DNA from 3 places in the Alicyclobacillus tolerans genome. Region 1 is predicted to be linked to each of the others. Evidence: riboswitches for the same ligand, from Rfam matches in the RefSeq annotation. Region 1 holds a riboswitch; each other region holds the start of a gene.
The links. Region 1 has a riboswitch for cyclic di-AMP ahead of ACOJUR_RS10190 (cell wall hydrolase). Riboswitches for the same ligand answer to the same signal wherever they lie in the genome.

Region 1 (3,279 bases):
GCTGTTCGGAAGAAAAGCAAATCTCCTTCACGAATTTGCGACAGTGGAACAGGTGTTCCTACATGATAACGTTGATATACGGACGACGATGAAAAGCGGATGCCAAGAGCAGTCCGATAAACCCAAGCCGTAAAATTTGAGCAGTCAAAACCTACACCAGGAACCTGATGCCCCCACCAATAAGGGACACCCAGTTGGGTACGGGCTACAGCAATCACTTTGTTAGCCTCTATTTTCCACTCTGGCAAAGATGACGAAGGAGAGGTTGCAGAACTCAATCCATTTGTGTTTACAGTCGTATTTGCTGAAAGATCCGATGATGCAGTGTTTGTTGAAGAAGGAGCAACTGTTTGAGTACTATCGGTTGTTACCAGATGGACAAACCTGCTACTCGTGGTCAAAAAAACATCTTGACCTTGCCAATCAACCTCATACCAGTAGTTGTTATATTTTTTTACCAACGGTGCTTGCTCCGATAATTCTAATTTACCTACCACAGGAGAATAGATAGATGGTGAGCGAAACATGTCTACCCAACCGTGATTCGTCTCTACATATTCGCTGGAATTGGACGACAGATTTGCAGCCCAAACTTCGTTTGGCTGAACAAAGGCGAGAACTGTTGATGCAGCTGCCAAGACGCCAGCGCCTTGCCAAAACCATTTGGCAAATCTGTTGTTTTTCACAAAATGCACCTCTTTTTTATTTTATTATTTAAAATTTTCTGTTATATAAGTTTAGCAAATAAAATATAAACTTTTTAAAAATCTAACCAGTGATGGCTTTCTACAAAATCATCACTGTGCAAAAATAAACGGCCCAATTTGTTCAATGGTTGGTTGATCCCAGACCCAACTGTTAGAAGCGGTTTTGGATGGATTATAAAAAACATACGCATTAGGTACTAGATTTTCATGGTTGTCCAACACATCTTCGGCAGCGGTCCAAGCGCTAGCCACAGGAGTCTGATAGATAAAACCGTTCGTGGTACAAGTAAACTGCGCATAACCGTTCGTTTTCTGGAATATTACCCCATAAGCAGTGTTTGGGTAATCTGGATTTTGCATACGATTCCAGACAACATCCCCCACTGCAATTTGAGCATTGAGCGGGGTACCCTGAGCTTCAGCAGAAATTAAATGGGCTAACCAATATAGATTACTATTGTACGTAGCCTCTGAATCATCAGCATTTGCGGTTGGAGATGAACTTGAATTTATTTGGTTGGTGTTGGCCACAATAGAAGAAGATGTACGGCTTGAGACTGGCAAATTCAGTACTGTGCCAATCAACATATCGCGCGGAGTGACCTGAGGATTAGCTGCTTCCAATGAAGCTAGAGAGATATGGTAGGCTTGAGAAATTTTCCATAATGTATCGCCTGCTTGTACGGTGTACGTTGACATCGTATCTGCATGGGCAACCGTCATATGTGTGGCCGCAAAAAAAGATACTGCTACGACCGGAGCAGCGATTTGCAAAGTTCGCTTCTTTAAAAATTGTTTTTTCAACATAATGTGTAAACGACTCCCTCTCGAGAATTGCCTCCGAGGTTAGCTGTCGGGTTCAGGCGATCGAGTACGCCTGTCCAAATTTGGATTCACCCCTAGAAGGCGATCGGGCAATTGCATCATTCCCGCACCTTCATACTGAAAATCCCCCGTACGCTGCTATCAGCGATTCGGCTTGAAGCAGAAGATTACTAACAAGCTAACATAAAAAATTATTGAATTCATTCTAAAATAATTTACTTGATTACCATTTTTTATATAAACATTATCATTTTTCTACCTCATTGACTGATTTCATCATGATTTTTCCATGTTAGTTTCCATCGAATGGAAGTATCGCTCAACCACATGCCTAGCAAAATGAAAAAAGCTCCGAACCATGTGAAGAAACCTAACTTCTGCTGATCTAAAAGCCAAGCCACAAGAGCAGCGAATACCGGTTCTAACGTAAAAATAACTGCAGATTGAGAAGCGCTCAAATAACGTTGAGCAACATTTTGAATCCAATAAGCAATAGAGGTACCCATAATGCCGTTGACAAGCAGAGAAATAACCACTTTGGGCTGCAACCAATTTGCCAGATTCCATACTGAATGAGGGTAGACCAAAAAGGAGTATATTGAAAAACAAATTGACATGGTTGCAATTTCAACAAAAGCCAGATAGAGAGGTGAGATGAAAGGGGCTGCCTTTTCTACCATGACGATTTGTAACGCCATAAACAACGCACAAAATAAACCTTCCAGGATGCCAGGTTGCATATGAATTAATCCTGGTCCACAAAGTAGATATAAACCGCCTGCTGCGAACCATGTTCCCACCCAGACACGGACACCCATTCTCTTTTTTTTCTGAATAACCGAACTGATAAACGGTACCATGACCACTGAAAGTCCTGTCAAAAAGCCACTTGTTGCGGGTGAAGTAGTCTCTAGTCCAAAAGTTTGCAAGGCATAACCAAGCATTAATACCAGACCAATTCCTGCACCTATCCACGTCGATTGCCAATTCATTTGTTTTCGCAGGTCACGTTTCCAAAACACGAAGGGCAGCATACAAAAACTAGCTAATAGAAAGCGGATCGCCAAAAGTGGCAGGGCAGGTACATCCGAAAGTGCTGATTTCGTTAAAGTAAATGTTACTCCCCAAACCAATGTAACTAGGATTAAAGAAATCAAAGCTATAGGTTTATTCATATGTATTGTGCCTCTTTTCCCAAACGAGAACTGCAAACCTAAAGATACGGTAAAAACTCTGTCATGAAAAGAGAGGCTGGTGCATAGTCTGAATGACAAACCAGCCAATCCAATTCATTATTTTTCGATAGGGGTGAGCAATTGCTTAAGCCAGGTATGATGCCGGTAACCATTTCAGCTCTGATTGCCTCGCTGATTGCCGATGGAGCTACTACATTGGTTCCTGCTTCTCATCAGGAAACTACTACCCTGTTTCCGAAAGCGAATTCAATTTATATCAATAATGAAAATTCTAATTTACAGGCGCAAAATAAATCACAATGGCTAAAAATTAGATTACAAAAAAAAGAAAACTCTAAAAAATCGTTCATGACAAGTCTTCATACAGACCATCGGTTTATGCAAAAACATGTGGTAACCACCATCAGCAAACGAAGATTACCATTTGAAACCTTTATAGAAAAAACAACTCGTTTGCCAGTAGGTCAATACCACGTCTTGCACTCTGGCGAAGAAGGCATTGCTGAGATTAAACAGGTGCGCGTTTTTTTAGATGGTCGTATGTTGCAACA
Region 2 (3,279 bases), 190 kb from region 1:
TACCAAATCAAGTGCTAGCCCTTTTGCGGTAGCTCCCACATCCAAGAGGAGCGGTTTCATTAAGCGAACGGTTTTTTTCTCCACATCAAGCTTTACATCACGATAGGAAGCATTAAAATCTATGTTTTCGCATAAATCCAATTTGTTTCCTGTCAAATAATTTGTGACAAAACCACCCTTCTCTAGCCATCCACCTATGGTCGGGTCAAATCGTCCATGAGTCATCTTGGCCAATTCTAAACTGAATTGGATAACCTCGAATAATAGAACAGGTACTTGAACATCCTCACCAATTTGTTGTGAAAGACGTCGTAACACACTGTGTTCAAGAAAACGACTGCAGGTTTCCTCTACGATGTTGAAAACTGAAATTGCTTGTTGCAAATTTTTTCTAACATCTTCAGATGAATTACCCTCTATGGAAACCCAAAAATCAACTTTTGTACCTAAAGCAAGCACTTGATGATGATAGAGTTGAAGTTCTTTGCTCAGGATAAATTCCTCCATTTAAGCCTTTGCAGCTTGCAAAGCCTGATAGACAGCCATAGCAAAATCTTGAGTACTTGCTGTGGCTCCAGAGACAATATCAATTTGCCACGTCTGCTTAGCTTCAACTTCGTTTGGTAAAACCGGATCAATAACGGATTGTGGATAATGAGTGGTACATTGAGTGATCTGCACTTGAGTGATTTTTCCATTCTGTATCGTTACAGAAACACCGACGCTACCATAAGCGTTCGTGCCCACTCCTTGGTAAATACCGTCCTTATAAAGAGAACTGCTATCGCTCTTATGTTGAGACTTGTCTGAATTTGATGTTTGATGATTTGCAGAAGTTGTTGTTGATGATAATGCTTTGTGGAATGACCTAGTCTCGTGATGTTCTTTTCCCATTTGATGGAATACCTTGTTGGACTCACTTGCATTTTTTTGATCTAAGATCTGTGGATTTAATGCCTGAACTGTCGGTTCCGTATAGAAAAAACCTGCAGCATAGATGGCTCCTACAGCGGCTGTAGATAATGTTAACCATTTGGATTGAGTAGTTTTGAGCAATCGATAAACACCACTTTCACCCGATTCCTATTCTCCGTCATAGATTAATAAAAGTGGCCTTCTAGGTGTTGAAGTATTTGTCCGATGGTTATGAAGAACTTGTGGAGTCATGAATAAAAAAAAGGGCTTGTCCCCCTGTAATATGTTCTGCCAAATGTAAACAGGAGAAAGAAAAAACCTGTTTATCCATAAGGCAACATATTAAAGTCATCTAAAGATGACGAGAGGAACAAGCCCTATAGAAAGTTTCACTTTTAAAACATACGTTTGACAGTAGTGATGTGATTGTACCAATACGTTCCAGGATGTAAAGGTGCAATACCTACTTTACCCAAACCGCCGCCTTCTTCAATCATCTGACCATTTCCAATATAAATCGCAACATGACCACCATGGTTAAAAATAACCAAATCACCAGGTTGCATATCCGAAATAGGTACCTGCCAACCTACATCGTGATATTGTACTTGCGAAGCTCCACTCATAACATAGCCGAGCGCATGATGATAAACATAGGCTGTAAAATTAGAGCAGTCAAAGCCATACTGACCTCTATCTTCGTTATGCCCCCATCGATAGGGAGTACCTAACTTACTTTCTGCTACTGTCAATATAGCTTGAAACTTCTCTTCTGGTGTCGCGTGAATTCCAGCTAACGGTTGAACAGATGGCTGATAAGTGACTCCTGGAGGTAGTTGACCGTTATACGCCAATTGAGATTTGACGTAGCTATTGCTGGAAAACGAATAAATGGGTGTACGATGATAAGTTTTTGCCATTGCAATTTGACTGGTAGCAGGCAAAAATACTGCAATGGATGTTAAAGCCAATAAGGCTGCTTTTATTTTCATAAAGTCCTCCCCTTGCCTCCGAGGTTAGTTGACGGGTTAGGACGGAGGTCGCCCATGCGCGTTGGCGCATTCACCCCAAATTGTATCCCCCGTACCCTAAATAGGATTCGGCTGTTTTTTGGTTCGGACTTTATGCTAACAAACACTTTGTCATAATTTCATTGCAAAATAGTTAGAAAGAAGTCTATAGTTTTCCAAACGATTTTCTAATTCATGAGCTTTACTCAAAACTGAATCAAATTTCACCGTTACGGAATGAGGTACTTCTCGAGTTACAATTCCCTCAGCTTTGACGACCACTTGATGGGCTGGCAGATGTGCCCAAAATGAAAAGAAAGCAACAGCAATTACCATTAAAGCCGCAATAGATTGGGGTACTTTTATAAAAAAGGAACGAGCTTTTAAACCAAATATTTTACCCATTCGAGATTGATTTTGTAAGTGCCGTTGAGGAAATACATACACTTTAGCATGAGTAAGTAGCGTGTCTGTTTCTGTAATTTGCTGATTCTTGTTTTCTTGAATCATGAGATTACGGTAAGATACATATTCTTCAACTTCTTGCCGACATTTTTCACAATTCTGTAAATGGCGCTCAAAACGTTTATTTTCAAGTTCGGTAAGTAATCCAGCCACATATCTCAAGCTTAAATCACACAATTGCATGGATTGCCTCCCGTCTCCCCCAGTTTTAACCAATCTTTCTCATCATGTAGACCCATTATACGAAAAAACCCCTAAACTTGACCAGTATTTTCTCAATCTCTCTTTTCATTTTTGTAGGAATACTGACTGGATCAAAATTCGCACATCAATGGATTGCTTTATGTCTTGTTTCACCAATAATTTGCATACTGCAGCAAAATTATATACGGTTGAATGAAAAAGCAGGAGGCTTATTGGAGTATGGAAGTTAAATCTATTTATGAAGCGATTGGCGGTCAAAATACAATAGCCAATCTGGTTGACATATTTTATACAAAAGTCCAAAAAAATGAACTCCTACGTCCTCTATTTCCAGAAGACATAAAACCTGTGCGTGATAAGCAATTGATGTTTTTGACTCAATTTTTTGGAGGGCCTTCGCTTTATACAAATATGTATGGTCATCCAATGTTAAGAGCCAAACATCTTGCACATCCTATTACTCAAGCTCATGCGAGCGAATGGATACGTTGTATGGAAGAGTCACTCAATCAAATTGGGATAGACCATTCTGTTCAGGAATTTATGTTAGAACGACTTCGATTAACGGCTCAACATATGATTAATCGTTGAAGATTGGAATGCTTAAAAAATGAAAAAATCAGATTTCAAACTGACTTTTTCGGGAGTGGTAATAATGAATAACCTTCCTTAATTCTTTGAACTC
Region 3 (3,279 bases), 530 kb from region 1:
CTGCAACAACAGGCCCCGCTAAACACCCCCTACCTACTTCGTCTACTCCTGCAAGTAAAACTTGTTTTGAACCTACAAGCCAACGTTCCATTTGCCAAGAACGAACCAGCATGTACACCACCTTTGATTTTCAAACTTTATCCTTTCAATAAAAAGCAATTTTGCCATATCAACTTAGCAACCGTTTAACATTGAAAAGACACTGCTTATTCTATCGAGATCATCAATAATAATCTATCCGTTAATGGCTGATTCATTCTACTCAGCACTCTATTCTTCCCCGTGTACCCATTCAAAAGACACTCTGCCCAGTTTACCCGTCTGCAGCTCACGAAGTAGAGACTCTGCCATACGTTCTAAATCCGGACGCGCACCAGACATTAACATGCCTTTCATACGGGTCATTTTTTCAAACAAATCTAAAAACGCTTCCGCTCCTTCAGGTTCATCGAGAGAATATGAAGCATAGGAGCGCGCTTCAATTTGCCATCGTTCTTCAACCAGATGCGGGTAATATCGAATTAAGAATTGTAGTGCATGTAACGCCAAATCTACATGATCTAAAATTTCTGGTTTTATAGCCCCACTCATAGCCAAGAGATACCCATCTTCAGGGGAATCTATTTTGGGCCAAAGCACTCCAGGGGTATCCAGCAATTCAATGCTACCTATACGTACCCACTGCTGGGCTTTTGTAATTCCCGGACGATCACCTGTTTTTACAGCAGAACGTTTAGCCAATCTATTGATTAACGATGATTTGCCCACATTGGGTATACCCACCACCATAGTACGCAGAGGACGTGGTCGCATGCCCCGACGCGCTTCCCGTTCGCGTTTAGCCTTAGCTGCCATTTCTAAAGCAGGAATAATCCGCTGTACTTGACTACCCGTTTGCGCATCGACAGCTATAGCTGAAATACCTTGATGTTCAAATTTCTGCAACCATTGCTTCGTTTGGCTTTCATCTGCCAGATCCTTGCGAGTCATCACAAGCAAGCGTGGCCGTGCTCCAATTAAATCTTTCAGCAAAGGGTTGGAACTGGCCATTGGCAATCTCGCATCGACTAACTCAATAATTGCATCAACCATTTTTATGGAAGCTTGAATTTCCCGACGTGCTTTGGCCATATGTCCAGGAAACCACTGAATCGTTTGCAATATCTTTTCACTTCCATCACATATAATTTTCTGTTGAAATCAGATCCGATAAACTACCACAGATGAAACGTATACTGAAATACTAAAACTAAGAAAGGGCCACCCGGCCCTTTCTTAACGCATTTACTTTTACTAACGCAAATCAGCGTACGGCTTAAACTAGCGAATTTCTTTAATGCGTGCAGCCTTGCCAGACAATCCACGCAAATAGTACAACTTCGCTCGACGAACTTTACCGCGACGCATAACTTCAATCTTTTCTACCTTTGGAGAGTGTAATGGAAATGTTCTTTCTACACCAACACCATAAGATATTTTGCGCACAGTATAGGTAGCACTGATGGCTGAACCACGACGCCGAATGACCACGCCTTCAAAAACCTGAATACGCTCACGCTGACCTTCACGAACTTTCACGTGCACACGCAACGTGTCTCCCGGGCGGAAACTAGGAATATCTGTACGTAATTGTTCCCGCGCTACTTCTTGAAGTAAATTCATCTAGGATTTTCCTCCCTTACCTTCGACGTTCATGCTTGTTTGCAAGCAGCGGACCGTCGAGATCACGCGCGATAATATACCATATAAATTCATCAAGGTCAATTTTTTAAAAATTTCACCTAATATAAAATGGTACAATAGAACAGGTAGTCGTACGACTACCTGTTCAAAATGCATGTATTAAGATGGAGACGTGCGAGTAGAAAACTTTACTTTTAGCTTTTTGTCTTCGTCCAGCATTTTAGAGACTGAATTCCGTGCTTGCTGCGAGGAACGCATCTTCCTCAAATGATGCAAAATCTCCATATCTCGCTCCCACTGTGGGAGCTCTGCATGTTTGTTCATGCTTACCAACTCCCCGATGGAAAAGTCCATCGCGGCATTCCTAAAAAGAAGCATTTCTTAAAAGTTACAATTGACGATTACTCGCCACCATTGTAAAACTGCCCGCAACGCTTACGGAGTTAGCTGACGGGTTCGGGAGCAGGCATTCCCTACATCAGTGAAAGACTGATGATTCACCCCTGTGATTGGGTTCTCCGCTTCTCTTAGGAATTCAGCGACGGCATACTTTATTATATGCCTCTTTGCTTGTTTTGCCAACTGATGAGCATATCTGAAATGATATAAACTCTAATCTTTGAATTGTTTTACAAGTGACAAAGGAATGTTTACCTTGGCGTATTTTTTATTCAGGTTAAACAGAATGGTGTCTGTAGAAATTTGTATAGGTCCCACTTCCGATATAGAACCCACCGAACTCGTTTCTACTTCACGAATTTGACCACTGCGTTTTCCGACCATGACCGTCATTAAAACATGCGAACTGGCTGGAAACACTTCTCCCGCATCCCATGTGGCTAATTTTTCCACATCCACACCAGGGACAATCATGGTGAACACCCAGCAATACTCGTCTACCACATATTGTTGAGGCTGCAGATACACAGGCGTTCCCATCTTCTCTACACCTTCTAGCACTTTAGCATACGTTTGAAATACATCGGGGCTTGGCAAAGGATCAGAAGGTGTCCAGTGACCATTGACAAACGAGAATGCGGACTGCCCTTGCTGAAAAAATTGAATATTCGTGTCTCCCTCATGTACACCTAACGAAACTTCATTTGGTTTTTCAACTGAACCATAGACGGTAAATGATGGATTTATAGAATTATCAACTAAATTAACACTAGCCTTAATTTGATATTGATGAAGTTGAAGCCCCTTGTGAATAGCCGTCTGAATGATGGGCCATGCTTCAGCATCCGTTTTCGCTAAAGAAATGGGTGGCACTTGATTTAAGGTGGTCAGAGGTTTTGGCGAACATCCAACCAGTCCAAAACAACCAAGCAATGCAGCTACAATCCATAGCTTATTGGACTTCATCTGCTTTCACCCGCTTTCTTCTGTCATTCAAGCGCAGTCCCCAGCCAATGAGACCAATGATTATAAAAATACCAATAGAGACTGGGAGTACTGGCGTATACGAACGTTGAATGATTAAATATTCACCCGTTCCGTATATTGAAAGAGCTAAATCAACCTTACCTGGTTGCCAATGAACAGGCTCTACATTGACAACGTTGGTTCGATATACACGCCAATTTCGATAAAGTT

Region 2: linked by a shared signal. The riboswitch ahead of ACOJUR_RS11225 (C40 family peptidase) and the one ahead of ACOJUR_RS10190 (cell wall hydrolase) in region 1 are both predicted to bind cyclic di-AMP.
Region 3: linked by a shared signal. The riboswitch ahead of rplS (50S ribosomal protein L19) and the one ahead of ACOJUR_RS10190 (cell wall hydrolase) in region 1 are both predicted to bind cyclic di-AMP.

The regions. Positions count from the first base shown of each region.
Region 1 is NZ_JBMGNK010000002.1:2,026,580-2,029,858, forward strand. Features, by position in the region: gene ACOJUR_RS10185 (C40 family peptidase) at 1-686, opposite strand, end outside; gene ACOJUR_RS10190 (cell wall hydrolase) at 798-1,514, opposite strand; cyclic di-AMP (ydaO/yuaA leader) riboswitch at 1,527-1,697, opposite strand; gene ACOJUR_RS10195 (DMT family transporter) at 1,793-2,707, opposite strand; gene ACOJUR_RS10200 (G5 and 3D domain-containing protein) at 2,849-3,279, shown strand, end outside.
Region 2 is NZ_JBMGNK010000002.1:2,218,198-2,221,476, forward strand. Features, by position in the region: gene ACOJUR_RS11215 (FAD:protein FMN transferase) at 1-507, opposite strand, end outside; gene ACOJUR_RS11220 (FMN-binding protein) at 508-1,056, opposite strand; gene ACOJUR_RS11225 (C40 family peptidase) at 1,311-1,907, opposite strand; cyclic di-AMP (ydaO/yuaA leader) riboswitch at 1,909-2,030, opposite strand; gene ACOJUR_RS11230 (anti-sigma factor family protein) at 2,058-2,573, opposite strand; gene ACOJUR_RS11235 (globin domain-containing protein) at 2,814-3,185, shown strand; gene ACOJUR_RS11240 (DUF1284 domain-containing protein) at 3,221-3,279, opposite strand, start outside.
Region 3 is NZ_JBMGNK010000002.1:1,500,261-1,503,539, reverse strand. Features, by position in the region: gene ACOJUR_RS07400 (ribonuclease HII) at 1-112, opposite strand, end outside; gene ylqF (ribosome biogenesis GTPase YlqF) at 271-1,161, opposite strand; gene rplS (50S ribosomal protein L19) at 1,321-1,662, opposite strand; cyclic di-AMP (ydaO/yuaA leader) riboswitch at 2,101-2,234, opposite strand; gene ACOJUR_RS07385 (hypothetical protein) at 2,296-3,048, opposite strand; gene ACOJUR_RS07380 (hypothetical protein) at 3,035-3,279, opposite strand, start outside.